Regions from separate parts of the Kocuria arenosa genome, predicted to be linked through region 2. Evidence: riboswitches for the same ligand, from Rfam matches in the RefSeq annotation. Region 2 holds a riboswitch; each other region holds the start of a gene.
The links. A riboswitch is a leader RNA that binds a small molecule or an ion and turns the genes downstream of it on or off. The one in region 2 is predicted to bind thiamine pyrophosphate.
Positions count from the first base shown of each region.

Region 1: another riboswitch for thiamine pyrophosphate. It lies ahead of ACFYE3_RS01865 (ECF transporter S component); the one in region 2 lies ahead of ACFYE3_RS06345 (3-oxoacyl-ACP reductase).
Region 3: another riboswitch for thiamine pyrophosphate. It lies ahead of thiM (hydroxyethylthiazole kinase); the one in region 2 lies ahead of ACFYE3_RS06345 (3-oxoacyl-ACP reductase).

Region 1 covers NZ_JBHZTA010000001.1:390,138-399,473, reverse strand. Annotated here, with positions in the region: gene ACFYE3_RS01885 (uridine kinase family protein) at 1-565, shown strand, start outside; gene ACFYE3_RS01880 (aminotransferase class IV) at 595-1,476, shown strand; gene ACFYE3_RS01875 (energy-coupling factor transporter transmembrane component T family protein) at 1,485-2,282, opposite strand; gene ACFYE3_RS01870 (ABC transporter ATP-binding protein) at 2,279-4,177, opposite strand; gene ACFYE3_RS01865 (ECF transporter S component) at 4,174-4,794, opposite strand; TPP riboswitch at 4,884-5,003, opposite strand; gene ACFYE3_RS01860 (DUF4235 domain-containing protein) at 5,274-5,552, opposite strand; gene mnhG (monovalent cation/H(+) antiporter subunit G) at 5,612-6,079, opposite strand; gene ACFYE3_RS01850 (monovalent cation/H+ antiporter complex subunit F) at 6,076-6,348, opposite strand; gene ACFYE3_RS01845 (Na+/H+ antiporter subunit E) at 6,345-7,040, opposite strand; gene ACFYE3_RS01840 (Na+/H+ antiporter subunit D) at 7,037-8,677, opposite strand; gene ACFYE3_RS01835 (Na(+)/H(+) antiporter subunit C) at 8,674-9,168, opposite strand; gene ACFYE3_RS01830 (Na+/H+ antiporter subunit A) at 9,165-9,336, opposite strand, start outside.
Region 2 covers NZ_JBHZTA010000003.1:65,824-75,159, reverse strand. Annotated here, with positions in the region: gene ACFYE3_RS06350 (LLM class flavin-dependent oxidoreductase) at 1-1,226, opposite strand, end outside; gene ACFYE3_RS06345 (3-oxoacyl-ACP reductase) at 1,226-1,990, opposite strand; TPP riboswitch at 2,035-2,138, opposite strand; gene ACFYE3_RS06340 (FadR/GntR family transcriptional regulator) at 2,193-2,948, opposite strand; gene ACFYE3_RS06335 (hypothetical protein) at 2,987-3,127, opposite strand; gene eat (ethanolamine permease) at 3,299-4,729, shown strand; gene ACFYE3_RS06325 (glutamine synthetase family protein) at 4,795-6,177, shown strand; gene ACFYE3_RS06320 (gamma-glutamyl-gamma-aminobutyrate hydrolase family protein) at 6,158-6,967, shown strand; gene ACFYE3_RS06315 (aldehyde dehydrogenase family protein) at 6,964-8,322, shown strand; gene ACFYE3_RS06310 (3-oxoacyl-ACP reductase) at 8,394-9,170, shown strand; gene ACFYE3_RS06305 (DUF899 domain-containing protein) at 9,220-9,336, opposite strand, start outside.
Region 3 covers NZ_JBHZTA010000002.1:56,294-65,629, reverse strand. Annotated here, with positions in the region: gene ACFYE3_RS03695 (bifunctional hydroxymethylpyrimidine kinase/phosphomethylpyrimidine kinase) at 1-1,121, opposite strand, end outside; gene thiE (thiamine phosphate synthase) at 1,118-1,801, opposite strand; gene thiM (hydroxyethylthiazole kinase) at 1,798-2,673, opposite strand; TPP riboswitch at 2,665-2,758, opposite strand; gene ACFYE3_RS03680 (nuclear transport factor 2 family protein) at 2,814-3,548, opposite strand; gene ACFYE3_RS03675 (Rne/Rng family ribonuclease) at 3,743-7,093, opposite strand; gene ACFYE3_RS03670 (vitamin K epoxide reductase family protein) at 7,510-8,142, shown strand; gene ndk (nucleoside-diphosphate kinase) at 8,248-8,664, opposite strand; gene ACFYE3_RS03660 (DUF4233 domain-containing protein) at 8,708-9,142, opposite strand; gene ACFYE3_RS03655 (bifunctional folylpolyglutamate synthase/dihydrofolate synthase) at 9,207-9,336, opposite strand, start outside.

The sequences.
Region 1 (9,336 bases), on a different contig from region 2:
GTCCCTCGCCGCGGCCCACCCCGCCGGCACCAACCTGGCGCGGCTGCTCCCCTCCCCCACCCGCCGCCCGTACCTCATCGGCATCGACGGGCGCTCCGGCGCCGGCAAGACCAGCCTCGCCGAGCAGCTCGCCGCCGTGCTGCGCCCGGTGCGGGACGTGACGCTCTTCCACCTCGAGGACCTCTACCCGGGCTGGGACGGGCTCGGACCCGGCCGGCGGACCTACGTGGACGAGGTCCTCGCTCCCCTCGACCAGGGCCGCGACGCGGAGTGGAGCGCCTGGGACTGGGTCACCGACTCCCCGGGCACCCCTCGGCTGACCCGCGTGGCGGAGGTCGTGATCCTGGAGGGTGTCGGCGCGTGCAGCGCCGACGCGCGGGAGCTGCTGGACGTCTCCGTGTGGGTCGAGCTGCCCACCGCCCTGCGCTACGACCGCGCGCTGAGCCGTGACGGCTCATACTACGCCGAGCACTGGGACCGCTGGGCCGCCCAGGAGGACGCCTACCTGGCGGAGGACCACGTCTGGGAGCTGGTGGACATCCTGCACCCCGGCCCGGTCTGCTGAGCACCTCGGCCGCACCGACAGGAGAATCCGTGACCAGCACCGTCGTCGTCCTCGACGCCGCCCACCCGGCGGGCGTCCTCGCCGATCCGTCCGTGCCGCTCGTGCGGATCGACGACCAGGGTCTCACCCGCGGGGACGGCGTTTTCGAGACCATGCGCGCCGTCGACGGGACCGTGCAGAAGTTCGAGGCCCACCACCAGCGGCTGTCGGCCTCCGCGCGGCTGGCGCAGCTGCCCGTGCCGTCGGCGCGGGACCTGCGCGGGGCGGTGGAGCTGGCGCTCGCCCACGCCGCGCCCGGCGGGGACGGCGGCCTGGGCGCCGAGCACGCGGTCAAGGTCGTGATCAGCCGCGGCACCCCGGAGAACGGCCCGTGGTCCTGGATCGTGGTGAACCCCGTGCCGGAGACCACGTTCCGGCAGCGGCGGGAGGGCGTGACCGCGGTGCTGCTGCCGCGCGGCCACGACCCCGCCCAGGACGCCGGGTACCCGTGGCTGCTCCCGGGGGCCAAGACGCTCTCCTACGCGATCAACATGGCCGCCCTGCGCCACGCCCGCTCCCTCGGCGCGGACGAGGCGGTCTTCACCACGGAGGGCCGCAGGGTCCTGGAGGGCGCGACGTCCTCCGTGGTCTGCGCCCGCGTGCGCGCCGGCCGCCGCACCCTGCTGACGCCGGAGCCCTCGCACGGGATCCTGCCGGGCACCACGCAGGCCAAGATCTTCGCCGCCGCCCGCCGGGACGGCTGGGAGCTCGGCTACGGGCCGCTGTACCCGGCGGACCTCATGGAGGCCGACGCCGTGTGGCTGGTCTCCAGCGTCCGGCTCGCGGTGCCGGTGCGCCGGCTCGACCACCAGCCGCTGCCGGTGGACCCGGACCTGACGCGGCTCGTCACGAGCTGGGTCTCGCAGGCATGATTCCGGGCTCAGGCCCAGATGAACCGGTGCGTCCCGAGCAGGGCGGACACCGCCGGGCCCGACGCCGCGGCCGCCGCGCAGCCTGCGAGGACCGCGGCGTCCCGCCAGGAGTACCCCGGCACGCGGGCCCACGTGCGCGGACCCGCGCCGAAGCCGCGCGCCTCCATGGTGACCGACAGCCGGGTGGCCCGGCGCAGGGACTGCACCAGGAGCGTGAACGCCTGGCCGCCGAACTCCCGCAGCGCGCCCACCGGTCCGTGCCCGGACCCCGCGCCGCGCGCCCGCCGCGCCATCGCGAGGGTGGTCCATTCGGAGACCATCACGCCCACCAGCCGCAGCGCGGCCAGGGACGCGAGCACGAAGCGGGCCGGGAGGCGCAGCGTCTGGGCGAGGCCGTCGGCGAGGTCCGTGGGGTCCGTGGTGAGCACCAGCATCAGCCCGGGCAGGGCCAGTGCCAGCCCGCGGAGGGCGATCGCCGCGCCCGCGGCCACCGAGCCGGTCGAGATCCCGGTGACCCCCAGGTCGAGCAGCACCGGCCCGGAGTCCTCGGCGAGCAGTGCCGTGCCCCACCCGCTCACCAGGGCCGCCACGACCACCGGCCACGCCCGGCGCAGCAGCGCGAGCGGGCGCTGACCGGCGAGTGCCAGCAGGAGCACCTCGCCCAGGAGCACGGTCCCCGACGTCACGGGGTCCGCGCTGAGCAGCAGGACGACGGTCAGCAGCAGCGCCCCGGCCAGCTTGACCACCGCGTCGGCCCGCCCCAGCAGGGAGGTCCGGGCCGACGGCGCGATCGCGGAAGCGCTCACCGGACGGGCTCCCGCCGGGCCGGGACGGGCGGAGCGACCGGCGCTGCCGTCCCAGCGGGAGCGACCGGAACGGCTGACGCGGCCGGCACGGCAGGAGCGACTGGCGCTGCCGGCGCGGCGGGAGCGACTGGCGCTGCCGGCGCGACCGGCGCGGCCAGGGACTCTCGCGCCGCCGGGGCCGCGCGAGTGGCGCGGTCCCGCTCCGGGGGCGTTCCCAGGGCCAGCACCTGGGCGCCGAGCGCCCGCACGAAGTCCTCGTCGTGGGTCACGGCGAGGACCGACGTGCCGGCGTCGACGAGCTCCACGAGCAGGTCGACGAGTTCCGCCCACGTCAGGGCGTCCTGGCCGAAGGTGGGCTCGTCGAGCACCAGCACGTCCGGGTCCGTGGCGAGCACCGTGGCCACGGACAGCCGCCGCTTCTCGCCGCCGGAGAGGGTGAACGGGTTGGCGTCGGTCAGGTGGGAGAGCCGCAGCCGGCGGAGCAGCTCGTCCGTGCGTCGCTCCCGCTCGGCCGCCGGCGTGCCCGCCAGCCGGGGGCCGAGCTCGAGCTCGGCGCGCACGGTGGCGCACAGGAACTGGTGCTCGGGCTCCTGGAAGACCGTCCCGACACGGGCCACGAGCTCCCGGCCGCGCCACTCCAGAGGGTCGGGGCCCGCACCGCGATCGAGGCTCGGATGGGCGCGCACCGTGCCGCGCACGGGGGCGAGCAGGCCCGCCAGCGTCAGCGCGAGCGTGGACTTGCCGGCGCCGTTGGGCCCGGTCAGCGCGAGCGCGCGGCCGCGGCGCAGGGACAGGTCCACGCCGGCCACCGCCGTGGGGAGGTCCCGGCCCGTGGCGGCGTCGTCCACCGGGCCGCCGCGGCGCCGCGCCCGCCGCCGGGCGCGCAGCTGCCGCGCCGAGGGCTGGCTGCGCGAGACGCCCAGACCGGTGGCGCTCAGCAGCGGTTCGCCGTCCGCCCCGGGGCCGCCGACCGCGGCCGGACTCCCCGCAGGACCCGCAGCAGGACTCCCCCCATGACCCGCAGCAGGACTCCCGGCAGAACCCTCGACCGGGCTTCCGGCAGAACCCTCGGCATGCCCCGCGGCCGGGCGGGCGGGCGCACGCGTGGCCGGCACCCGGCCGGGGACCCACACCCCCGCCCGGCTCAGCTCGTCGGCCGCTGCACCGAGCACCTGTCCCGGGGCCCCGTCGTGGGTGATCCCCCCGTCGCGGCCGAGCACGACGACGCGGTCCACGACCTCGGCCCACACGGCGACGCGGTGCTCCACGACCACGAGCGTGGCCCCGCCGTGGTCGAGGCAGGACACCACGGCGTCGCGGACCTGCCGCACGCCGGCAGGGTCCAGGTTGGCCGTCGGCTCGTCGAGCAGCAGCAGCCCGGGGCTCATGGCCACGGCGCCCGCGAGGGCCAGGCGCTGCTTCTGCCCACCGGACAGGGCTGCGGTGGAGTGGTCGAGCGGGAGGTCCAGGCCCACGGCGTCGAGCGCCGCGCGCACCCGCGGCCAGATCTGCTCGCGGGGCACCGCGAGGTTCTCGAGGCCGAACGCGGTGTCGTCGCCGATCCGGGACAGCACCACCTGGGACTCGGGGTCCTGCTGCACGAGCCCGGCCCGGCCGCGCGCCTGCTCCGGGGGCGTGCCGTCGAGCAGCAGCTCGCCGGAGCCGGACTGCCCGTCGTCGTCGTGGAGGACGCCTGCCAGGGCGTGCAGGAAGGTGGACTTGCCCGCCCCGCTGGGCCCCAGCAGGAGCACCCGCTCCCCCGGTTCCACCACGAGGTCGACACCGCGCAGCGCCGCTGTCTCCCGCCCGGGGTGGTGCCAGCCGAAGCCGAGGGCCTCGACGCGCGCCCCACGGGCCGCGGGCACGGCGGGGCGCCGGACCGTGGGGGCCGTCATCGGCGCACGGCCCGCCCCGAGGCGAGACCCTGCAGGACGCCGGTGGCCGCGAGGGCCCGCACCACGGCCTGCATGAGGAGGCCCGCGAGCACCGCCCCGGAGACGGCGGCCAGGACCACGTAGACCACCTGGTGTCCCAGCGCCCACTCGTAGTTGTAGACGATGTTCTCGTGCACGCCGAGGAAGATCCCGCTCACAGCCCCCGCGACGGCCGCCGCGAGGGCGTCGAACCGGCGGTACCGGAAGGCGGCGAAGGCCAGTTCCGCGCCGATGCCCTGGACGAGTCCGGAGAGGATGACCAGCAGACCGAAATGGGTGCCCAGGAAGCTCTCGATCACGGCTGCGAGCAGCTCGCAGAACAGCGCGGCGCCGGGCTTGCGGATGATCAGGCCGCCGAGCACGCCGGCCACCAGCCAGCCGCCGGCGATCAGTCCCACGGCGGGCGGGTAGGCGACCGCCGCCGTGCCGACCACGGGGTAGAGCAGGTTCGACCAGGCCCAGAAGACGACCGCGCACACGGCGGCGAGGACGGCGGCCACGACGATGTCGACAACGCGCCAGGACGACGTGCGGGACGTGCCGGGGCGGCCGGCGGGACGGTGGGTGGTGGTGTTCACGGTGCGTTCCTCCTGGGCTCAGCGAGCCGTCGGTGCCAGGAGGGGACGGGGTTCCGCGGGCCGCGCCGGTGGCGCTCTCCCGGGGAACACCCCTGAGATGCTCGACTCCCTTCGCCGGTGCTAACCGGAGCAGGTTCGAGGGTCTGCGGCGATCCGCACTCTCAGCGCCGCGCCGGTCTCACCGGCGGGACGCTCCCCTGTCGTTCAGTGGCACCGAGTCTACCCCTCCGTCGCCCGCTCCGTGCACGCCCGGGACCCCGGCTGCGCCCGCGGGGCCGGAGCTCCGGCTGCGCCCGCACGGCGTTCCCGCACGGCGTTCCCGCAGCACGTCCCCCGCGGCACGTTCCACGCACGCCCGCCAAACGTCTCCCGCGGCACGTTCCCCGCCGCACGTCCACCGCACGAATAGGGGCCCGTCCGGTCGGACACCGGTGCGGTGTCCGACCGGACGGGCCCCCTCGCGAGGTGCCCGCCGGGCCTCAGACCTCGGCCTGGCTCGAGGCCTTCGGGTTCTCCTGCGGCTTGTTCTCCATCTTCGCGATCTGGCGGGAGATGGCGACCTTGATGACGGTGCCCACGAGGCCGGTCACTAGCGACCAGATGATGATGCCCGTCCAGGCCTCGTCCGGGTCCGGGTTCCGGGCGGGGGGCGGGTCGCCGGTGATGCGCGTCCACGCGGCGCCGAGCACCTTGTGCGAGAGCGCCACGCCGCCGAGCGAGAGGCCGGTGCCCACGAGTTCGAGGACCTTGGTGTTCATGGAGTGCTGCTCCTTGTCGTCAGGGGGGACGCGGGTGCGCCCTGTCGATCCTGCCCAGCCTAACGCGTTGTCGCCGATCCGTCAGTCTGCTGTCCGTCCGCTCGCCGGCCGTCCGGGCTCGGCACCGGAGGTCCTGCGGTGATGCCCTCCCCGGTGCCCTCTCCGCTGCCCTCCGCGGCGCGGTCGAGCACCTTCTGCAGGTCGTCCTGGGTCAGCGTGGTGCGGTTCAGGTGCTTGGTCCGGTAGGTCGAGCGGCCCACCATGTGCGCCGAGACGGGCACGGTGAGCAGCTGGAAGATCCAGCCGAGGGCGATGAGCGGGATCATCACGGGCTCGCGGTTCTCGAGGGCGACGGCCGTGAGCATGAGGAGCAGCCCGAAGACCTGCGGCTTGGTGCCGGCGTGCATGCGCGTCAGCAGGTCCGGAAAGCGGACCAGGCCGATCGCGGCGGCGAGGGACATCAGCGCGCCGCCCACGAGGCACACGGCCGCGGCGGCGTCCAGGACGGTGTCCAGCACGGCGCTCACCGCCCGTGCTCGGCGGTCTGGGTGGCGAAGCGCGCCACGGTCACGGATCCGATGAACCCGACCAGCGAGACGATCACCATGAGGATCAGGTTGTTGAGGTGGCCGTGGTAGGCCATCTCCACGGCCAGGGCGGCCGCGACGATCGCCAGCAGCACGTCCGTGGCCACCACGCGGTCCAGCAGGGACGGGCCCTTGGCGAGGCGGTAGAGGGTGCCCGCGGCGGCCGCGCTGAGCAGCACGGCCGCGACGGCCACGGCGATCTGCATCACGAGCGGTCCTCCTCGGGGGCGTCGGTCGGGGTGCCGGCCGGGACGTCGTCGGGGACCTCGTGCCGGCGGCGGCCTACGATCTGCTGGCTCGCGGTGACCGGGGAGCCGATCGCGGCGCTGTCACGCCGGTCCGCGTCGTAGGCTCCTCCGCGGCGGCCCTCGGCCCGCAGGGCGGCGAGCTCCTCCGGCGTGCCCATGATCCGGATCCAGGCGGCCTCCACCTGCAGCGCGGACCGGCGGAAGTCCTCGGCCTCCTGGGCGCTGCGGACGTTGAGCGCGTGGAAGTACAGCGTGCCGGCGGCACGGTCCACCTCCACGACGAGCGAGCCGGGGATCAGGGTCATGGTGTGGCCGGTGGCCGTCAGGAGCAGGTCGGAGCGGGTGCGGAGCTGGACGCCGACCACGGCGTTGCGCGCGCGCGGCCCCACGAGGATCGCGATGAGCATCACCTCGAAGCTCGCCTTGGCGACCTGCCACACGAAGGTCACGGCGAAGACGGCGAACTGGAACGGGTTGAACCGGCCGGACAGCTGCACGGGCGGCAGGTAGAGCACCCACGTCACCAGCAGGGCCAGGACCAGCCCGACCAGCAGGTTGCCGGGGCCGAAGTCGCCCCAGAGGGCGCCCCACACGACCACGAGCCACACCAGCAGCGGCAGCTCGACGAGCAGGGAGTTCTTGGGGCGGGTCACGGTGCCTCCTCCACGACGGGCCGCGGCGCGGACGCGGGATCCAGCACGGCCTCGACGTAGCGCTCGGGGCGGACGAGGTTCTCCGCGGCGTTGTCCGCGAGCTGGAACAGCGGCCCGGCGAAGACGGTCAGGGCCACCCCCACGGCGACGAGGGCTGAGGCCCCGCCGAGCATCGAGGGAGACATGAGGCGCACGTCGCCCTTGCCTGCGAACCGGCCCGCCTGGTCGTCGACGGCGCCCGAGGTGAGCAGGAACCGGGACCCGGCGGGCACCGGGGCCAGCAGGATCGGGTCCGGGTACTCCGCGTCCTCCGGCGCGCGCAGGAACACGCGGTTCCACACCCGGATCATGGCGAGCAGGGTCAGGAGGGACACCGCCACGGACCCCGCGACGAGGGCGTAGGCCAGCCCGTCGCCCTGGTCGACGCCGGCCTGCAGCAGACCGGTCTTGCCCAGGAAGCCCGAGAACGGCGGGATCCCCCCGAGGTTGAGCGCGGGCACGAGGTAGAGCAGCGCGAGCAGCGGGGAGATCTTGGCCATTCCCGCGAGCCGGTCCACGTTGGTGGAACCGCCGCGGCGCTCGATCAGCCCGGCCACGAGGAACAGGCTTGTCTGGATCACGATGTGGTGGGCCACGTAGTAGACCGTGGCGGAGAGCGCCTCCTGGGTGCCCACGGCCACGCCGAAGATCATGTACCCGATGTGGCTGATCAGCGTGAAGGAGAGCATGCGCTTGATGTCGATCTGCGCGAGCGCGCCCAGGATGCCGACCACCATGGTGAGCAGCGCGACCCACATCAGGAGGTCGTCGAGCCGCTCCCCGGGGAAGAGCACGGTCTCGGTGCGGATGATCGAGTACACGCCCACCTTGGTCAGCAGGCCGGCGAACACGGCGGTGACGGGCGCGGAGGCGGTCGGATAGGAGTCCGGGAGCCAGAAGGACAGCGGGAAGACGGCGGCCTTGATGCCGAACGCGATGAGCAGCATGAGGTGCAGCTGCATCTGGGTGCCCACCGGCAGGCCCTCGAGCTTGACCGAGAGGTCGGCCATGTTGATGGTCCCCGTGGCCGCGTAGATCATCGCGATGGTGATCAGGAACAGCACGGAGGAGATCACCGAGACCACGACGTAGGTCACGCCGGTGCGGATCCGCTGGACGGTCCCGCCCATGGTCATCAGCACGTAGGACGCGGTCAACAGGATCTCGAAGCCCACGTAGAGGTTGAACAGGTCCCCGGCGAGGAAGGCGTTCGACACCCCCGCCACGAGGATCAGGAAGGAGGGGTGGAAGATCGAGATCGGCCCCTCCTCGTCGCCGTCGGCCACGCCCTGCCCGCTCGCGTAGACGAGCACGGCGAGGGAGACGACCGTGGAGACCACGAGCATCAGCGACGAGAGCTGGTCCACGACCATGACGATGCCCCAGGGCGCCTCCCAGCCGCCGAGGTGGACGGCCTGCGGACCGAGGTTCCACGTGGACCCGAGCACCAGGGCCTCGATCGCGAGGGTGAGCACGAGCGAGCCGATGGCCACGGTCCGCTGGAGGGCGTTGCGCCGCAGCAGCAGCAGGCTCAGGGCCGCGCCCAGGAACGGGATGATGACGGCCAGCGGGGCCAGCTGGGCGAAGTTGACGGTCACCGGTTCCCTCCCCACTTCTCGATGCCGCGGACCCCCGGCGTCTCGAGGGACTCACCGGGGTCCTGGCGCCGGGGGGCTTCGTCGAACTCGGTGGTGTCGGCGGGGACGTCGGCGTCGTCCTCCACGTCGTAGGAGGACTGCCGCGCCACGCGCCGGTCCTCGACGTCGTCCTGGATCTCGTCCCGGCGCCCGAGGACCCAGGAGCGGTAGATCATGCCCAGGAGGAACGCGGTGACCGCGAGGGAGATCACGATGGCGGTGAGGATCAGTGCCTGGGGCAGCGGGTCGCTGTAGTCCTCCGCGGCGATCGACCCGTCGTACAGGGGCGCTGACCCGGCGGCCCCGCCGGCGTGCAGGATCAGCAGGTTCGTGCCGTTGGTCAGCAGCATCAGCCCGAGCAGCACGCGGGTGAGCGAGCGCTCGAGCAGCAGGTACACGCCCACGGCGTAGAGCACGCCCATCACGACCAGCAGGGTCAGGTTCACGGTCATCGGTGCTCGCTCCCTCCGTCGGGGCCGGTGCGGGGGGTCGGGATGGGCGATGTGGCGGACGACACCGCGGTCGCTCCCGCGGGGGCGCCGGCGGCCACCTTCCGCTGCCGCGTGACGCGGATGCGCGTGCCGCGCCCCGGGGTGCGCCGGCGCCGCCGGACGGCGTCC
Region 2 (9,336 bases):
ACCACGTGGTCCACGAAGTCGTCGAGGGAGTCCGGGAGCCGGGGCGGCATGAAGTTGAACCCGTCGGCCGCGCCCGAGCGGAACCACAGCTCCAGCCGGTCCGCGACGGACTCCGGGGTGCCGATGACCGTGCAGTGCCCGCCGCCGGCGGCCAGCCGGCCCAGCAGCTGCCGCACCGTGGGCCGCTCGACCGCCACGATCCGCAGGATCGTGGCGTACCGGCCCTGCGGCCCGGTGAATTCCTCGATCGGGGGCAGCTCCGGGACCGGGGCGTCCAGCTCCCAGTCGCTGCAGTCCTGCTGGACGAAGGCGGACAGCTGGGCCAGGGACTGCTCCACGGGCAGCAGGGCGTCCACCTCTGCCTGCTTGGCCCGGGCCTCCTCCTCGGTGGAGCCCACGTAGGCGACCAGCCCCGGCATGACGGCCACGGACCCCGGGTCCCGCCCGGCCGCGGCGACCCGTTGCTTCAGGTCCGTGCTGTACTCCCGGGCGCTCTCCAGGTCGTAGGCCACGGCGTAGACGCCTTCACCGTAACGAGCGGCCAGGTCCCGCCCCGGCCCGGAGGCGCCCGCCTGGAAGAGGACCGGACGACCCTGGGGCGGGCGCGGCACGGTCAGCGGTCCGTCCACGCGGAAGTACTCGCCCGCGTGGTCGATCCGGGTCACGCGTTCGGGGTCGGCGTACGGGCCGTTCCGGTCGCCGACCAGGGCGTCGTCGGACCACGAGTCCCACAGCCGATGGGTCACGTCGATGAACTCGGCCGCCCGAGCGTAGCGGTCGGCATGCGGTGGCATTCCCGGGAGGCCGTGGTTGCGCGCCTCGGCGTCGAACATGGAGGTGACCACGTTCCAGCCGGCCCGCCCCCGGCTGATGTGGTCGAGCGAGGCCAGCAGGCGGGCGGCATGGAACGGGGTCCAGAAGGTCGTCGAGACGGTGCTGACCAGTCCGATCCGCTCCGTGGCGCGGGCCATGGCGGCCAGGGCCGTCAGGGGTTCCAGGAACCACCGGGGTCCGTCCCCGACATCGCCGGCGCTGTGCCCGTCGGCGAAGAACACGGCGTCGAAGAGGCCGCGCTCGGCGGTGCGCCCGAGAGCCTCCCAGTGGGCGATGTCCCCGAGCCGCTCCAGACAGGAGTCCGGGTGCCGCCAGGCCGCCTGGTGGTGGCCCGCGCCGAAGAGGAAGGCGTTGAGGTGCAGCTGTCGCGGCGCGGTCACGGCGGCCCCCATCAGTCGAGGACCAGCCCGCCGTCGACCACCAGGTTCTGCCCGGTGACCGAGCGCGCCCACGGCGAGGCGAAGAACAGGAGGGCGTCGGCGAACTCCGCCGGTGTGGTGACCCGGCCCAGGGGCGTGGCGGAGGCGATGTAGTCGAAGACCTCCTCCGGGGTGGAGGCGCTCGCGTCGGTCGTGCGCAGCAGACCTCCGGAGACCATGTTGACCGTGACGTTGTGCGCGCCGAGGTCCTTGGCGAGGGTGCGGGTCAGGGACAGCAGCGCGGCCTTCGCCGCCGTGTAGTCGTGGTACGGGACCACGGGGTTCTGGAACAGGTTGGTGCCGACGTTGACGACCCGGCCGAAACCCCGCTCCTGCATGCCGGGCAGGGCCTGCTGCACGGTGTTGAGGGCACCGCGGACGCTGCCGGCGAACTGGGTCTCGAACTCCTCCCATCGGATCTCCTCGGCTCCGGAGCGGGAGTCGCCGTTGAAGGAGAAGTCCGCCAGCGCGTTGTTGACCACGGTGGTGACGGGGGAGCCGAAGTGCTCCCGGGCCGCGCGGAGCATGTCTGCGACCTGCTCCGCGTCGGTGACGTCGGCAGCCAGCGCCACGGCCCGGTCCGGGCCGTGCTGCTCCGCGAGCTCCTCCGCGGCCGTCCGGGACGCGCGGTAGTTGACCACGACCTTCGCGCCCTCGGCGGCGAAGGCCTCGACGACGCTGCGGCCCAGCCCTCGTGCTCCGCCGGTGACGAGGACGATCTGTTCTGCGATCTGCATGGGTCTCCCTGGGGTCAGGGCGAGGAGACGCGGGCCGGTCACGGCCGGTCCCGACAGGACATCCCTTCGCCAGTCCTAACTGGATCAGGTTCGACGGGTGTCATCTCAGCCGGCTCGTCGTGCGGCGCCGGCACCCCGTGTCACTGCGGACGAGTATAAGCACCGGTCCCACAGGCCGGCCCGTTCTTCGCACGGCGGCGGGTCACACCGGGCCGCGGTCGTCCCCGGGGGCGTCGTCGGACTGTTCCCCGTGGCCGAGGAAGCCGCGCAGCAGCGCGGCCGTGCCCTCCAGGTGCGCGAGGGAGGCGGCGCGGGCGGCGGGGGCATCGCCCGCCAGGACGGCGTCGGTGAGTTCGCGGTGCTGGCGGTCGGAGTGCTCGAGGTTGACCGCCAGCACGGGGATCCGGTCCAGCAGGTCGCTGGCCCGTGACCGCACCTCCGCGACGGCGCGGACCAGGCTGGGGCACCCGCTCAGCTCGGCCACGGCGATGTGGAAGCGCGCGTCGGCGGGGCGGTAGTCCTCCGGTGAGCTCTCCTCGACCTGCCGGAGGCACGCGAGCAGGTGCTCCCGGGCGGCCGCACTGAGGGCCGCCGCCGCGGCCAGCTCCGCCGCGGCGGGCTCGACGACGGCGCGAAACACGAGCACGTCCTCGACGTCAGCGGGATCCACCGGGGGGTGGGCCTCGTCCGGCAGGGCGGTGCGACCGGTCACGAAGGTCCCGCCGTACCGGCCGCGCACCACGTCCAGGACCCCGGCGGACTGGAGCTCGTGCAGGGCCTCCCGCAGCGTGGCGCGGGAGATCCCGAGCATCGCCGCGGTCTCCCGCTCGGGCGGGAGCCGCTCGCCCCTGCGGAACAGGCCGAGCCGGATCGAGTCGAGGATCCGCTCCACGGCCTCCTCGAAGGCGTTGCCTTGGCGCACGGGCCGGATGCGGGGGTGCTGGACGGGATCGCTCACGGTGGCGCTCCTCCCGGCCGGGACGCCCGGCCGAGGTCCTAGTGGGTGAGGTCCATGGCGACCACGCCCACCGCGATGATCAGGGCGGCGGAGACGAGGAAGCCCGCCGTGATGGCGATGAGGGCCCAGGAACGGGCGGAGCCGGAGCGGTCGGGAGTCGATGTGCTGGTCTGGTTCATGCCCACCATTCTGCGGCATCCGCGCGACCGGCGACACCGCGACGCGGTCCCGTGCCCTGCCCGGCTTCCCGCCGCGGGGTCTTGACGGGGCGCGGGGCACCCCACAAACTGTGACCACTCGCGCCAAACGTCTGTTTTCAGACCTTTGTGGAATCCCGGAGGGATCGTCCCATGCCCGAATCCCCAGCACAGCCCGCCCGCACCGACGAGTACTTCCAGCACCGCCAGCTCCGGTCCGGCGCCGCCGGCTGGGTCCTGCTCGCGGGCCTGGGCATCGCCTACGTCATCTCCGGGGACTTCTCCGGCTGGAACATCGGGCTCTCCGAGGGCGGGTGGGGCGGGCTGCTCATCGCCTTCGTGCTCATGGGCCTGATGTACACCTGCATGGTCTTCGGCCTCGCCGAGCTCTCCTCCACCCTCCCCACGGCGGGCGCCGGCTACGGGTTCGCCCGCCGTGCCCTCGGCCCGCTCGGGGGCTTCGCCACCGGGATGGCCGTGCTCATCGAGTACGCCGTGGCACCGGCGGCGATCGCCACGTTCATCGGCGGCTACATCGAGGCGCTGGGCCTGTTCGGCATCACCAACTCCTGGCCCGTGTACCTCGTGACCTACCTGGTGTTCATGGGCATCCACATGTACGGGGTGGGTGAGGCGCTCAAGCTGATGTTCGGGATCACCGTGGTCGCGGTCCTCGCGCTGGGGGTGACCGTCGTCGCGCTCGTGCCGCACTTCGACGCCGCCAACCTCTTCGACATCGTCCCGAACGACGCCGTGGGGGCGAGCGCGTTCCTGCCCATGGGCTACGCCGGGGCGATGGCGGCCCTGGTCTACGGCATCTGGTTCTTCCTGGCGATCGAGGGCGTGCCCCTGGCGGCGGAGGAGACCGCCGATCCCCGCCGGGACATGCCGCGCGGGATCATCGTGGCCATGGTCTTTCTGCTGGTCTCCGGCGCGCTCATGCTGGTGCTGGTGCCCGGGGCGGCCGGGTCGGAGGCGATGAGCACCTCGGACAACCCGCTGCCGGAGGCCATCCGCACCGCGGCGGGGGCCGACAGCGTGATGGCGACCATCGTGAACTACGCGGGTCTGGCCGGGCTGGTCGCGAGCTTCTTCTCCATCATGTTCGCCTACTCCCGGCAGCTGTTCGCCCTCTCCCGGGCCGGATACCTGCCCCGCTTCCTCTCGCTGACGGGCAAGCGCAGGACTCCGTGGGTGGCGCTCATCGTGCCGGGCACCATCGGCTTCGTGCTCGCGGCCGTGACCGGCGACGGCGGACTGCTCATCAACATCGCGGTCTTCGGCGCCACCGTCTCCTACGTGCTGCTGAACCTCTCCCACATCGTGCTCCGGCTGCGCGAGCCGGACCTGCCGCGCGGCTACCGCACCCCGGGCGGCGTGGTCACCACCGGCATCGCCCTGGTGCTGGCGCTCGTGGCCGTGGTCGCCACGTTCCTGGTCGACGTGCTCGCCGCGTCCATCACCGCCCTCGTGTTCGTGGTGTTCCTCGCCTACTACTGGTTCTACAGCCGGCACCGCCTCGTGGGCCACGCCCCCGAGGAGGAGTTCGCGCAGATCCGCTCCGCCGAGGCGGACCTGCACTGACTCCCCGCCCCGACCGCCACCCACCTCAACAATCCCAGCGATCCCAGCGACGAAGGACCGGACCCATGACCGAGACTCCCCAGCACCCGCGCAACGACCGGATGCTCACCGTCGAGCAGCTGCGGCAGCACGTCGCCGACGGGCTCGTGGACACCGTGGTCCTGGCCTTCACCGACATGCAGGGCCGGCTCCAGGGCAAGCTCAACCACGCGCAGTTCTTCCTGGACTCGGTGCTCGACGAGGGCGCCGAGGGCTGCAACTACCTGCTGGCCGTGGACACGGAGATGAACACCGTGGGCGGGTACTCGATCAGCAGCTGGTCCTCGGGCTACGGGGACATGGAGTTCGACATGGACCTGGACACGATCCGGCTGATGCCGCACAACCCCGGCCAGGTCATGATCCAGTGCGACCTCACCGGCCACGGCGGGCAGCCCATCCCGATGTCGCCGCGGTCCATGCTGCGCCGCCAGCTCGACCGCGCCCGGGACATGGGCTTCACCATGGTCACCGGCACCGAACTGGAGTTCTGCGTGTACAACACCAGCTACGAGGACGCCTGGAACGCCGACTACCGGAACCTGGTCCCGGCCAACCAGTACAACGTGGACTACTCCGTGCTGGGCTCCCAGCGGGTCGAGCCGCTGCTGCGGGAGATCCGCAACGCCATGTACGCGGCCGGACTGACCGTGGAGTCCGCGAAGGGCGAGTGCAACCTGGGCCAGCACGAGATCGCGTTCCGCTACGACGAGGGCATGGTCACCGCGGACAACCACGTGGTCTACAAGCTGGCCTCGAAGCAGATCGCCCACCAGCAGGGGAAGTCCATCACCTTCATGGCCAAGCCCAACGAGCGCGAGGGCAGCTCCTGCCACATCCACATGTCCCTGCGCGGGCCCGACGGCGAACTGGTCTTCTGGGACCGCGACCGGGACGCCCGGTCCCGCACCTACGAGCACTTCATCGCCGGGGTGCTGCGCACCATGCGCGAGTTCACGCTGTTCTACGCCCCCACCATCAACTCGTACAAGCGCTTCGTCGAGGGCAGCTTCGCCCCCACCTCGGTGGCCTGGGGCGTGGACAACCGGTCGTGCGCCGTGCGGCTCGTGGGCAGCGGCCAGTCCGCCCGGATGGAGAACCGGCTCCCCGGCGGCGACGTGAACCCGTACCTGGCGCTGGCCGCGATGCTGGCCTCCGGGCTGCACGGCATCGAGCAGGAGCTCGAGCTGGAGCCGATGACCGAGGGCAACGCCTACGAGTCCGACGCCCCCGTGGTGCCCTCGACCATGCGCGAGGCCCGGGACCTGCTGGCCGGCTCCGAGCTCGCGCGGGAGCTGTTCGGCGAGGACGTCGTCGAGCACTACGTGCACTACGCCGACGTGGAGCTGGCGGCCTTCGAGGCGGCCGTCACCGACTGGGAGCTGCGCCGTGGCTTCGAGCGACTCTGAGCCGGGCGGCACCGGGTACCGGCCGCGGATCGCCCTGACCACCTACTACCAGGAGGGGTCCTGGGGGGTCTGGAGCTCCGTGGCGGCGATCGTCCCGGGCGCCTACGTGGAGGCGGTCGCCGCGGCCGGGGGCACGCCCCTGCTGCTCCCCCCGGTGGGCACGGACCCGGGGGTGCTGGAGCTCGTGGACGGGCTGGTCGTCATCGGCGGCGTGGACGTGGACCCGCGCTTCTACGGCGCCGAACGGCACGAACTCACCGCGTCCCAGCCCTCCCGGGACGAGCACGACCTCGCCCTGACCCGGGCGGCGCTGGAGCGCGGGGTGCCCCTGTTCGCGATCTGCCGCGGCGCCCAGATCCTCAACGTGGCGCTCGGCGGCACGCTGATCCAACACCTGCCGGACGTCAACGAGAACGCCGCGCGCTACCAGCCCGGGCCGGGCCGGTACGGGGAGGTCGAGTTCGCCACCGAGCCGGGCAGCCGCTGCCGCGAGCTGCTGGGCGAGACGGCGTGGTCCCCGTGCTACCACCACCAGGCCCTGGAGACGGTGGCCGAGGGGCTGGTGGTGACCGCCCGCGCCGTGGACGGGACGGTCGAGGCCGTCGAGACCACGGAGGGCGGCTGGACGCTCGGCGTGCAGTTCCACCCGGAGGAGAACCGGAAGGACCCCCGCCTCTTCGAGGGCTTCGTCCGCGTGGCGCACGGCTACGCCCGCGCCCGGCGGGACCGGCCCGGGGAGACCGGCCGGGCAGACCACGCTCTACAGCGAGAGGACACCCGCATCCCATGACCACCACGCAGATCATCGACCCCGCCACGGAGGAGGTCGTCGGCACCGTCGAGCTGACGTCCCTGGAGCAGACGGACGCGGCGATCGAGCGCGCCCGGCGGGCCTTCGAGACCTGGCGGACCGTCGCCCCCGCGGACCGCGCCCGGCTGCTGCGCCGCTTCGCCGACGCGGTGGACGCCGACCTCGAGCACCTCGCCCGCCTGGAGGTCCGCAACGCGGGGCACACCATCGGCAACGCCCGCTGGGAGGCAGGCAACGTCCGGGACGTGCTGACCTACTACTCCGGGGCGCCCGAGCGGCTCTCGGGGCAGCAGATCCCGGTCCCGGGCGGGGTCAACCTCACCTTCCACGAGCCGCTGGGCGTGGTGGGCGTGATCGTGCCCTGGAACTTCCCCATGCCGATCGCCGCGTGGGGCCTCGCCCCGGCGCTCGCCGCCGGCAACACGGTGGTGCTCAAACCGGCCGAGCTCACCCCGCTGACCGCGATCCGGCTCGGGGAGCTCGCGCTGGAGGCGGGGCTGCCCGAGGACGTGCTCACGGTGCTGCCGGGCAAGGGCTCGGTGGTGGGGGAGCGCTTCGTGACCCACCCCGCCGTCCGCAAGGTCGTGTTCACCGGCTCCACCGCGGTGGGCCGGCGGATCATGGCCGGGTGCGCGGAGCAGGTCAAGCGCGTGACCCTCGAGCTGGGGGGGAAGAACTCCAACATCGTCTTCGCGGACGCGGACCTCGAGCGGGCCGCCGCGTCCGCCCCCGCCGGGGCTCTCGACAACGCGGGCCAGGACTGCTGCGCCCGGTCGCGGGTGCTCGTCCAGCGCTCCGTGCTGGAGAAGTTCCTGGAGCTGCTCGAGCCCGCCGTGCGGGACTTCGCCTGCGGGGACCCGTGGGACGAGGGCACGCGGATGGGACCCCTGGTCTCCGCCGCGCACCGGGACTCCGTGGCCGGCTTCCTCGACGACGACGCCCCGGTCGCCTTCCGCGGCACCGCCCCCGAGGGCCCCGGCTGGTGGTTCCCGCCGACGGTGCTCACCCCGTCCCCGGACTCCCGGGTGTTCCGGGAGGAGATCTTCGGCCCCGTGCTCGCCGTGGTGCCCTTCGAGGACGAGGCGGACGCCGTCCGGATCGCCAACGACACCGAGTACGGGCTCTCCGGGTCGATCTGGACCCGGGACGTCGGGCGGGCACTGCGGGTGTCCCGCGCCGTCGAGGCCGGGAACCTCTCCGTCAACTCGCACGCCTCGGTGCGCTACTGGACGCCGTTCGGCGGCTTCAAGCAGTCCGGCTTCGGCCGGGAGCTCGGCCCCGACGCCCCGCAGGCGTTCACCGAGACCAAGAACGTGTTCCTCGCCACCGACTGACGCCACCGGCCGGCGCCCCTGCACCACCCTCGTCCCGTCCCGGGGAAACCCCCACCACCGAAGGAGAACCCATGGAGGTCAACGCCCGCCGCCTGGTCGGCCGCAGCGCCGTCATCACGGGAGGGGCCAGCGGCATCGGCCTCGCCGCGGCCCGCCGCCTCGCCGCCGAAGGCGCGCACGTCGTCGTCGCGGACCTGAACCCCACGGCCGGGGAGGAGGCCGCCGAGGAGGTCGGGGGGCTGTTCGTGCGCACCGACGTGGCGGACGAGGCGGACGTGATCGCGCTCTACGCGGCGACGTTCGAGGCCTACGGATCGGTGGACATCGCCTTCAACAACGCCGGGATCAACCCCACCGACGACGGCTCGATCCTGGACACCGGCCTCGACGCGTGGCGGCGGGTGCAGGAGGTCAACCTCACCAGCGTCTTCCACTGCTGCAAGCACGCCATCCCGTACATGCGCGAGCAGGGGAAGGGCTCGATCGTCAACACCGCGTCCTTCGTGGCCGTCATGGGGGCGGCGACCTCCCAGATCTCCTACAGCGCCTCCAAGGGCGGGGTGCTGTCGATGAGCCGGGAGCTGGGCGTGCAGTTCGCCCGGGAGGGGATCCGGGTCAACGCGCTGTGCCCCGGTCCGGTCAACACCCCCCTGCTCCAGGACCTGTTCGCCGCGGACCCGGAGCAGGCCCAGCGCCGGCTCGTGCACGTGCCCGCCGGGCGGTTCGCGGAGCCGGAGGAGATCGCCGCGGCGGTCGCGTTCCTGGCCAGCGACGACGCCTCGTTCGTCAACGCCGCCACGTTCCTGGTGGACGGGGGGATCTCCGGGGCCTACGTCACCCCGGCGTGATCCTGCCGGAGCCCGGGCGGCCACGCCGTGACGTGGCCGCCCGGGCACCTCACGACTCTGGGCCGTAGAGGGCGGCGACGTCCTCGGACCCGAGCCACCCGCTGTAGGTGGGCGACTGCGGCCAGCCGCCGGGGGAGTCCTGCCACTCCTCCTGGCGTCCCCAGGG
Region 3 (9,336 bases), on a different contig from region 2:
CCCGCGTGCTGCAGCCGGGTCCGGTGCAGCCGCGCCTCGGTCTCGGTGCAGGACACGGCGCCGGCCGCGAAGAACAGCCGTTGCTCCTCGTCGGGCGCCCTGGCCGCCAGCAGGGCGAGCGCCCGGCTGTAGCCGTCGAGGTACTGCAGGTCCTGGTCGAGGTAGGCGAGGAAGCGGTCCGGCTCCAGCCGGCCGTCGCCGAGGAGGCGGACGAACTCGAGCTCCTCGATCTCGCGCCGCACGGCCGCGGAGGCCTCCCACAGCTCGTCGCTGAACCGCTCCGGCGCCGTGCCCCAGGCCTCGAGGGCGTCCTGGACGTGGTGGAAGTGGTGGACGGGACCGCTCCCGTGGCCGACCGAGAGCTCCCCGGAGGCCTCGAGGGCTCCGCGCAGCCAGTCCCGGGCGATCCGCAGGCTCCGTGACCAGTCCCCGTGCCGCACCTGGAGCGTGGCCAGGGCCGAGGAGAGGGAGCAGCCGGTGCCGTGGGAGTTCTCGGTGGGCACGCGGGCGCCGTCGAACGCCACGAGGGGCTCCGGGGCGTCCGGGCCCACGAGGGCGTCGGGCGTCCGGTCGCCGGCGAGGTGCCCGCCCTTGACGAGCACCAGGGTCCCGTGGGCGCGGGCCACGCGGTGGCCCTGCGCGAGGGCCTCCTCCCACGACGGCGCCGGGTCCTCCCCGGCGAGCACGGCGAGCTCCTGCAGGTTCGGGGTGATCAGGTCGGCGAGGCCCAGCATCGAGCGCAGGGCGTCCTCGGCCTCGCGCTCCAGCAGGCGCCCCCCGGAGGTCGCGACCATGACGGGGTCCAGGACCACGACCGGCGGCCGGTGGGTCCCGAGCCACCGGGTGACGGCCTCGATGACCGGCACGGATCCGAGCATCCCGATCTTGACGGCGTCGATCTCGACGTCCTCGGCGACCGCGTCGAGCTGGGCGGAGAGGAACTCGACCGGCGGGACGTGGATGGAGCGCACGCCCACGGTGTTCTGGACGACGACGGCGGTGACGGCGCTCATCCCGTAGCCGCCCATCGCGGCGATCGACTTGAGGTCGGCGTGCTGGCCGGCGCCGCCCGTGGGGTCGGTGCCGGCGATGGCCAGGACACGGGGCACGCGGGCGGTCACCGGACCACCTCCTCGGCGGTCACGGCGGCGAAGGCCCGCACGTAGCGGGCGGCCGCGGCCTCGGGGTCGGGGTCGGCGCAGATCCCGGAGACCACGGCCAGGCCGGCGGCGCCCGCGGCGCGCAGGGCGGCGGCGTCCCCGACCTCCACCCCGCCGATGGCCAGGCAGGGCAGGGTCGTGCGGCCCGCGGCGCGGGCGAAGCCCTCGACGCCCAGCGGCTCGGGGTGGTCCGGCTTCGTGCGGGTCGCCCGCACCGCCCCGACCCCCAGGTAGTCGACCGTCCCGGCGGGCAGGGCGGAGGCGGCGTCGAGCTCCTCCGCCGTGGCGGCGCTGAGGCCGAGCACGGCATGGGGCCCGCAGATCGCCCGGGCGAGCGCCACGGGCAGGTCCGACTGACCGACGTGCACCCCGGCCACGGGGGCGCCGGCCGCGCGGGCGGCGAGGTAGACGTCCGCGCGGTCGTCCACGAGCACGGGCACCTCCCGGCCCACGCGCTCGGCGACGGCCGTGAGGAGGGCGACGAGCTCGCGGACCGGGGCGTCCTTCGCACGGACCTGGACCATCGTGGCGCCGCCGCGGACGGCGGCCGCCACGACGTCCGAAACCGTCCGGGGCGAGCTCAGGGCGGTGTCGGTCACGAGGTGCAGGGCAAGGGCGGCGGGGTCGAGGCGCGGGCTCACCGGGTGCCCTCCTCGCGCACGAGCTCCGCCCGGGCGGCGATCCGCTCCGGCGTGACGGCGTGCAGCCGGTCCAGCAGCGCCACGGCGAAGGAGCCGGGCCCGCCGGAGTCGGCGGCCGCGTCCTCGGCCGCGAGGGTGTACACCGTGGTGGCGGCCACCGCCGCGGCGGCCGGATCCGCGCGCACGGCGGTGAACGCGGCCATGAGGGCGCCCAGGGCGCAGCCGCCTCCGGTGATGCGGGTCAGCAGGGGCGTGCCGTGCGGCACGCGGACGACCGTGCCGTCCGGGGAGCGCACGAGGTCCACGGGCCCGGACACGGCCACCGCCGAGCCGGCCCGCTCGGCGAGCGCGGCGGCGGCGTCCCGGGCGGCGTCGACGCCGTGGGTGGCGTCCGTGCCGCGGCCTCCGGCGCCGCCGGCGAGGGCGATCACCTCGGAGGAGTTGCCGCGCACGATCGCCGGCCGGAACTCGAGCAGGTCGCGGGCCAGCGCCGTGCGCACGGGCAGGGCGCCCACCGCCACCGGGTCCAGGACCCACGCCCGGCCCGCGCGGCCCCGGGCCCCGACCGCCTCGTAGGCGGCGCCGCGCTGCTCGGCGGTGGGCGTGCCGGTGTTGACGAGCAGGCCGTCGGCGAGCTCCGCGAAGACCCCGCCCTCGCCCTGGATGTCGGTCATCGCCGGGGACGCGCCCACGGCGAGCAGCACGTTGGCGGTGAAGTTGGTGACCACGGCATTGGTGATGCACTGCACGAGCGGCGCCGCGGAGCGCAGGTCCTCCAGGGCCGCGGCGGCGTCCTCGGCGAGGGCGGGGTCCGGCGGCGCCGGCCTCGCGGCTGCTGGTGTGCGGGCGGACGTGGGTACGGCATCGCGCATCTGCGACATCCCTTCGCTAGTACTGGCTAGATCAGGTTCGACGGGTGTGTTCTCAGCCGCTCGTGCGGCACCCCGTGTCAGGTGTCCTGCCAGTCTAGTCGGCGCGGGAACCGGGACGCGGACGGACCCCGGCCGCCGGCTCAGAACATGCCGTTGGCGTGCGCCATCCTCTCGGGCACCGGTTGGGCGACGCCCCAGTGCTCCACGATCCGGCCGTCGTCGAGGCGCCAGAGGTCGTAGCAGGCGACCGTGCCGGCGGCTCCGTCGCCGCGGTCGCCGCCCGTGACGGCCTCCGCGACGGTCAGCACGAAGTTCCCCTCGCCGACCACCCGGCGCAGCCGCCGGTACGCGGGCTGCGGGCCGTCCGGCGTGCGGGCGGTGTGCTCGGTGCAGCCCCGGGGGCTCATGTGGTCCTGGACGGCGTGGCGGTCGCCCGCGACGAGGGCGGACTCGACCCACTCCGCGGCAATGCGCTTGTTGTCCTGCGTCCGCTCGTGGTCCGTGACCTCGACGGGGCCGTCGAGCTGGGGGCGGGCGCCGTCGGAGTCCGTGCGCAGGGGCTCGAAGGCGTCCCAGTGCTCGGCGATCCGCCCGTCGTCCACGCGGAACACGTCGAAGCCGACCAGGGGCTCCGGGCCGAGTCCCGCGTAGGCCGAGTGGGCGACCACCGTCCCGTGGTCGTCGAGCACCCGGACGAGGTCCACGCGGAAGTCGTCGGGCATGCTGCGCACGAACTGCCGGAGGCCCTCGCGTCCGTCCGGCGCGAGCGGCGAGTGCTGGACGAAGTCCTCCGTGTAGTGGCGGTCCACGGCCGACGGGTCCCGGCGGACGAAGAGGTCCGCGCCGGCGGTGCGGATGGTGTCTGCACTGGTCATGGCGATGCTCCCTGGAACGGGCGGCCGCTCTCCCCGGCGGACGGGACGGCGGCCCCGGGTGTGCTGTGGTGCGCACCACGGTACGCCGCCGCGAGGGGGCCGGGCGGACCGGGACGGTCCGTGACGGTCCGCGACGACGGAGGACCCCGACCGTGCTGGTCGGGGTCCTCCGTCGTCCTGCTCGGCGGGGCGGCTCAGCCCCGGTCGGCGGGCCTGCCGCTGGTGAGGTCCTCGGCCTTGACGCCGACGCCGACGACGGTCGGCGCCCGGCGGGAGGAGTCCTCCGGGGAGCGCTGGGCGACGGCCTTGGCCTCGTGCCGGGCGCCCTCCGCGGCGACCGCCTGGCCGGCGGTCACCTCGGCCTCGCCCGGCCGTGCCGCCGGGGCCGAGGCGCGCCGGGAGCGACGACGGGGCCGTGCCGGCTCGGTGCTCGCCTGCTCCGGAGCCGCCGACGGGGTGGGCACCAGCTGCTCCGCGCTCTCCCGCGCCACGGGCTCCTGCGTCGCTGTCTCCCGTGCCACGGCCTCCTGCGCGGCGGTGACCGCCTCGGGGGTGACCTCCTCGGCGGTGGCCTCCTGGGGAACGGAACCGGCGTCCGGCGCCGTCTGCCCGAGGACCTCCGCGAGCGAGTCCAGGCTCAGCGGCCGGGCCTCGGCGGGCTCCTCGACGACGGCGTGGCCCTGCGGCAGCTCGATGACCTCGCCGTTGATCGTCAGGCGCGATCCCGGCTCGGCCGGTGACCCGTCCGCGGGGACCTGGTCCGGTGCGGCCGGGGCGGGGCTCTCCCCCGCGTCCGGCTGCTGCTCGGCGGCGTTCTCCGCGCCCTGGCCGCGGTTGCGGCTGCGCTTGCCGCGACGCTTCTTCCGGGAGCGCCCCGAGCCCTCGGGCCGGGACTCCGCCTGCTGGGCGGTCTCCTCGGCGAGCTCCGGCGTCTCCGCGGCGGCCTCCTCGTGGTGGGTGGCGGCGGCGATCGTCGCGAACGCCGTCCGCGCGGCCTCGGCCTTGGCCCTCTCCGCGGGATCGGGCTCGGCGGACCGCTGCTCCGTCCGGGCGGGCTGCTGCTGCTCGCTGCGGCCCCCCCGTCCGCGCTTGCGCTCCGTGCGGTTCGGCCGCTGGTCGCGGGACTCGCCCGTGGCGCCGCCGGTGCGGCCCTCGAGCGGGTGGTCGTGGACCACCACGCCGCGACCGGCGCAGTGCTCGCACGGCTCGGAGAACACTTCCAGCAGGCCGGTGCCCATGCGCTTGCGCGTCATCTGCACGAGGCCCAGCGAGGTCACCTCCGCCACCTGGTGCTTGGTGCGGTCCCGGCCCAGGCACTCCACCAGCCGGCGCATCACGAGGTCCCGGTTGGCCTCGAGCACCATGTCGATGAAGTCGATCACGATGATCCCGCCGATGTCCCGCAGCCGCAGTTGCCGCACGATCTCCTCGGCCGCCTCCAGGTTGTTCTTGGTGACGGTCTCCTCGAGGTTGCCGCCGGAGCCGGTGAACTTGCCGGTGTTCACGTCGACCACCGTCATCGCCTCGGTGCGGTCGATCACGAGCGATCCGCCCGAGGGCAGGAAGACCTTGCGCTCGAGCGCCTTCTGGATCTGTTCCTCCACGCGGTAGTTCACGAACAGGTCCTCGTCCTCGTCCCACTTCTGGAGCCGGTCGAGCAGGTCCGGCGCGACGTAGGTCACGTACGCCTCGATGTTGTCCCACGCCTCGTCGCCCTGGACGACCATGGTGGTGAAGTCCTCGTTGAAGACGTCGCGGACCGTCTTGATCGTCAGGTCCGGCTCCGCGTAGAGCATCTCGGGCGCGAGCGTCCTCGTCGACCCGGACCGCTCCTGGATCTGCTCCCACTGGGCGCGCAGCCGGTTGATGTCGTGGGTGAGCTCCTGCTCGGAGGCCCCCTCGGCGGCGGTGCGGACGATGACTCCCGCCCCGTCAGGCAGCCGGTCCTTCAGGATCTTCTTGAGCCGGGCGCGCTCGACGTCGGGCAGCTTCCGGGAGATCCCGGTCATCGACCCGCCCGGGACGTAGACCAGGTACCGGCCGGGCAGGGAGATCTGGCTCGTGAGCCGGGCGCCCTTGTGCCCCACCGGATCCTTGGTGACCTGCACCAGGACCGAGTCCCCGGACTTCAGCGCGACCTCGATGCGGCGGGGCCCGCCCTCGACCCGCGACGCGTCCCAGTTCACCTCGCCGGCGTAGAGAACGGCGTTGCGGCCCCGGCCGATGTCGATGAACGCGGCCTCCATGGACGGCAGCACGTTCTGCACCTTGCCCACGTAGACGTTGCCGATCAGGGAGTCCTGCTGGGTGTGCGAGACGAAGTGCTCGGCCAGGACGCCGTCCTCCAGGACGCCGATCTGGATCCGGTTGTCCTTCTGCCGGACCAGCATCTGGCGCTCGACGGACTCGCGGCGGGCCAGGAACTCCGCCTCGGTGATCACCTGGCGGCGGCGGCCGGTCTGGCGGGAGTCGCGCCGGCGCTGCTTCTTGGCCTCGAGCCGCGTGGAGCCCTTCACGGCCACGACCTCGTCGGCCGTGGCGGTCTCCGCGGCGCGGGGCGCCCGGACCCGGGTCACGGTGTTGGGCGGATCGTCGTCGCTGCCGCCCACGAGCTCCATGTCGACCTCGCCGCGGCGGCGGCGCCGACGGCGTCGACTGGTGGCGCCCCCGCCCGACCCCTGTCCGGCCTCCTCGCCCTCGTCGGCGAGCTCCGCCGTGTCCGGTTCCTCGGGGCTGTCGCCCGGGTCCTCGGCGGAGGCGTTCTCCTCCTGCTGGCGGCGCCGCGCCTCCCGGCGGCGGGCGGCGCGCTGCTGGGCGGCCTCGCGCAGCTCGTCGAGGTCCGGGGCGTGGAACATCAGCGAGGTTGCCGTCACGGCGGCGGCCAGCGCCGTGCGCGGCTCCCCCTCGTCGTCGGTGTCCTCGTCGGTGTCCTCGTCGGTGTCCTCGTCGGTGTCCTCGTCGGCGTCCGGGGCAGGGTCCTGCGCGGCGCTGGTCGGCGCGTCCTCGGCCGGTGCGGACGGGGCCTCGGGGCCCAGGTCCTCGGCCTCGCCGGCGGGCTCCACGCCCTCGGCGGACTCCTCGGCACCGGGCGTGCCGGGTGCGGGGTTCCCGGGCGCCGCGGCCTCCTCGGCCACCGCACCGGGGCGCTCGTCGCCCGGCACCGCGGTCCCGGGCGCGACGTCGAGGGTGTCGGTCCCCGCGGCGTCGCCGGTGGCCGGCGCAGCGTCCGGCACGGGCTGCGCGGCCTCCGACGGCCCGTCGAGGACGTCGCCCGGAGCCTCGGCCGGGATCTCCGGGGCGGTCGGCGACGGCTCGTCGAGGACGTCACCCGGCACCTCGGCCGGGATCTCCGGGGCGGCCTCCGGCGCGGCCTGCGACGGCTCGTCGAGGACGTCACCCGGCGCCTCGGCCGGGGTCTCTGGGGCGGTGTCCTGCACCGTTCCCTCCGCCACCGGGAGGTCCCGGCGTGCGTCGTCCGATGTGTTCTGCTGACCAGCGTCCGAAGCGTCCTGCGCCCCGGCCTGGTTCACCTGTTCGGCATCCATATACAGCTGTGCTCCTGCCGCGGTACGCCGTCCGTACCCGGTCCCCGCAACGGCTTGGTCGGCGTAACGCCGGTGGGGGTCCACGCGGCGGCCAGAAGTCCTGTGCGTACCCGTCGCGTCCCGCACACCCCGCGAACGGGCGGGGACGGCAACGAGCCAGTCCGGGGCTTCGAGCCGTTGCTCACGAGGGCAACGGTCTTGAGCCGGCGGCGGACGCGCTCAATCCGATGAGAGCCGCGGGTCCTGCCGACCTGGGGTCGAAGTCCGACTGGGCCGAGATCCCGCGTACGGGCGGGCACGACCGTGGCCAGTATCTCACAGACGTCCCGGTCCGGGCCGGATTGGCCTCGTCACGGCTCGCAACCCTCCCGCGCGGGTCCGGGAGAGCTCCGGGGCGCATCGCCTAGGATCGGCGTGTGACCTCCACTCCTCCCACCCTCGACGGCTCCCCCGCCGTGTCCCACGGCCACGACGCCCGCGCCGACCGGCGCTGGGGACTGGTGGCCCTCGTGACCGCCCTCCTGGGCTTCTACGGCGCCGCCACGCTGGTCTACGAGCGGCTCCAGCTCTTCCTCGACGCCGGTCACCGCACCAGCTGCGACATCAACTCGTGGCTGTCCTGCGGCACCGTCATGCGCACGCCCCAGGCGGAGGCCTTCGGCTTTCCCAACCCGTTCATCGGCATCGTGGCCTACGCGGTCGTCGTGGCCGTGGCGCTCGCGGTGCTGGCCGGCGCCCGGTTCGCCGCCTGGTACTGGTGGGGGCTGCAGATCGGGGTGACCCTCGGCTGGGTCTTCGTCCTGTGGCTGTGGTGGCAGACCACCTTCGAGATCAACGCCCTGTGCCTGTACTGCATGCTCGTGTGGGTGATGCAGACCGTCCTGCTCGTGCACACCACGGCCCGCAACCTGCGCGCCGGGGTGCTGCCGGCTCCCGCCGGCGTGGCGCGGGGCGCCGGCCAGTGGGCGTGGTTCGTCTCCGCGGCCCTGCTCGTGCTGCTCTTCGGGACGGTCCTGGTCCGGTTCGCCGGGGTCATCCTCCCGGCCTGAGCCCGCCCGGGGCCGCCGGTGCCTCCGGGCACGGCACGGTCCCGGCCACCGACGACGACGGCCTCCGCCCGTGCTGGGCGGAGGCCGTCGTCGTCGGGTCCGGGCTCAGCCGAACCAGATCCCGATCTCGCGCTCGGCGGACTCCGGGGAGTCGGAGCCGTGCACGATGTTCTGCTGGACCTTCTCGCCCCAGTCCCGGCCGAGGTCGCCGCGGATCGTGCCCGGCGCGGCGGTGGTCGGCTCGGTGGTCCCGGCCAGGGACCGGAAGCCCTCGATCACCCGGTGGCCCTCGACGACGGCGGCCACGACCGGACCGCTGAGCATGAACTCGACGAGCGGCTCGAAGAACGGCTTCCCCCGGTGCTCCGCGTAGTGCTGCTCCAGCACGGAGCGCTCCGCGTGCAGCAGGCGCAGGTCGGCCAGGCGGTAGCCCTTCGCCTCGATCCGGGCGAGCACCTCGCCGGTGAGGCCGCGGGCCACGCCGTCGGGCTTGACGAGGACGAGGGTGCGTTCCGTGGTCATGGGGGTCCTTCCGAGGTGCGGGTCCAGGATGTCGGTGCCCAGCCTAGCCGTCCGGGTGCTCCCGCTCCCACTGCGCCTGGGCGGCGTCGCGGGCGGCGTTCTCCCGGTCCAGCCGCGCCCCGGTGCGCACGGCGTACCACCAGGCGAGCACGGACAGCCCGCCCACGAAGAACATCGTGGGGAGCACGAAGCCCGTGGCCAGGAACACGGCCTGCAGGGCCCACCCGACGGTGTACCCCCAGGACCGGCCCAGGACGGCGGGCGCCAGTCCGAGGAGGAGGGCGAGCCCGGTCCCGCCGGCCAGGATCGCCGTCCGGGCCCCGTCCCCCAGCTCGCGGCCGAGGACCCCGTAGGCGGTGAGGGCGGCGAAGAACGCGATGAACGCCTCCATGACCAGCACGGAGGAGGCGAACATCGTGCGGATCGACCGCCGCGGCCGGGGCTGCCCGGGGCGCCGGTCGCGCTGGGCTCTGGTCATGCGTGCCACGTGGGACGGGTCCTCTCCTGCGGGGGGTGCGGTCGGTGCGGGGCGCGGCGCACGGTCACAGCCCCAGCAGCGTACGGGCCTCGCCGACCACGGTGATCGAGCCCGTGACCAGCACGGCGCCGTCGAACTCCGGGCGGGCGGCGGCGTCCTGGACGGCCTCGGTCATCGCGTCGTCGAGCTGGGTG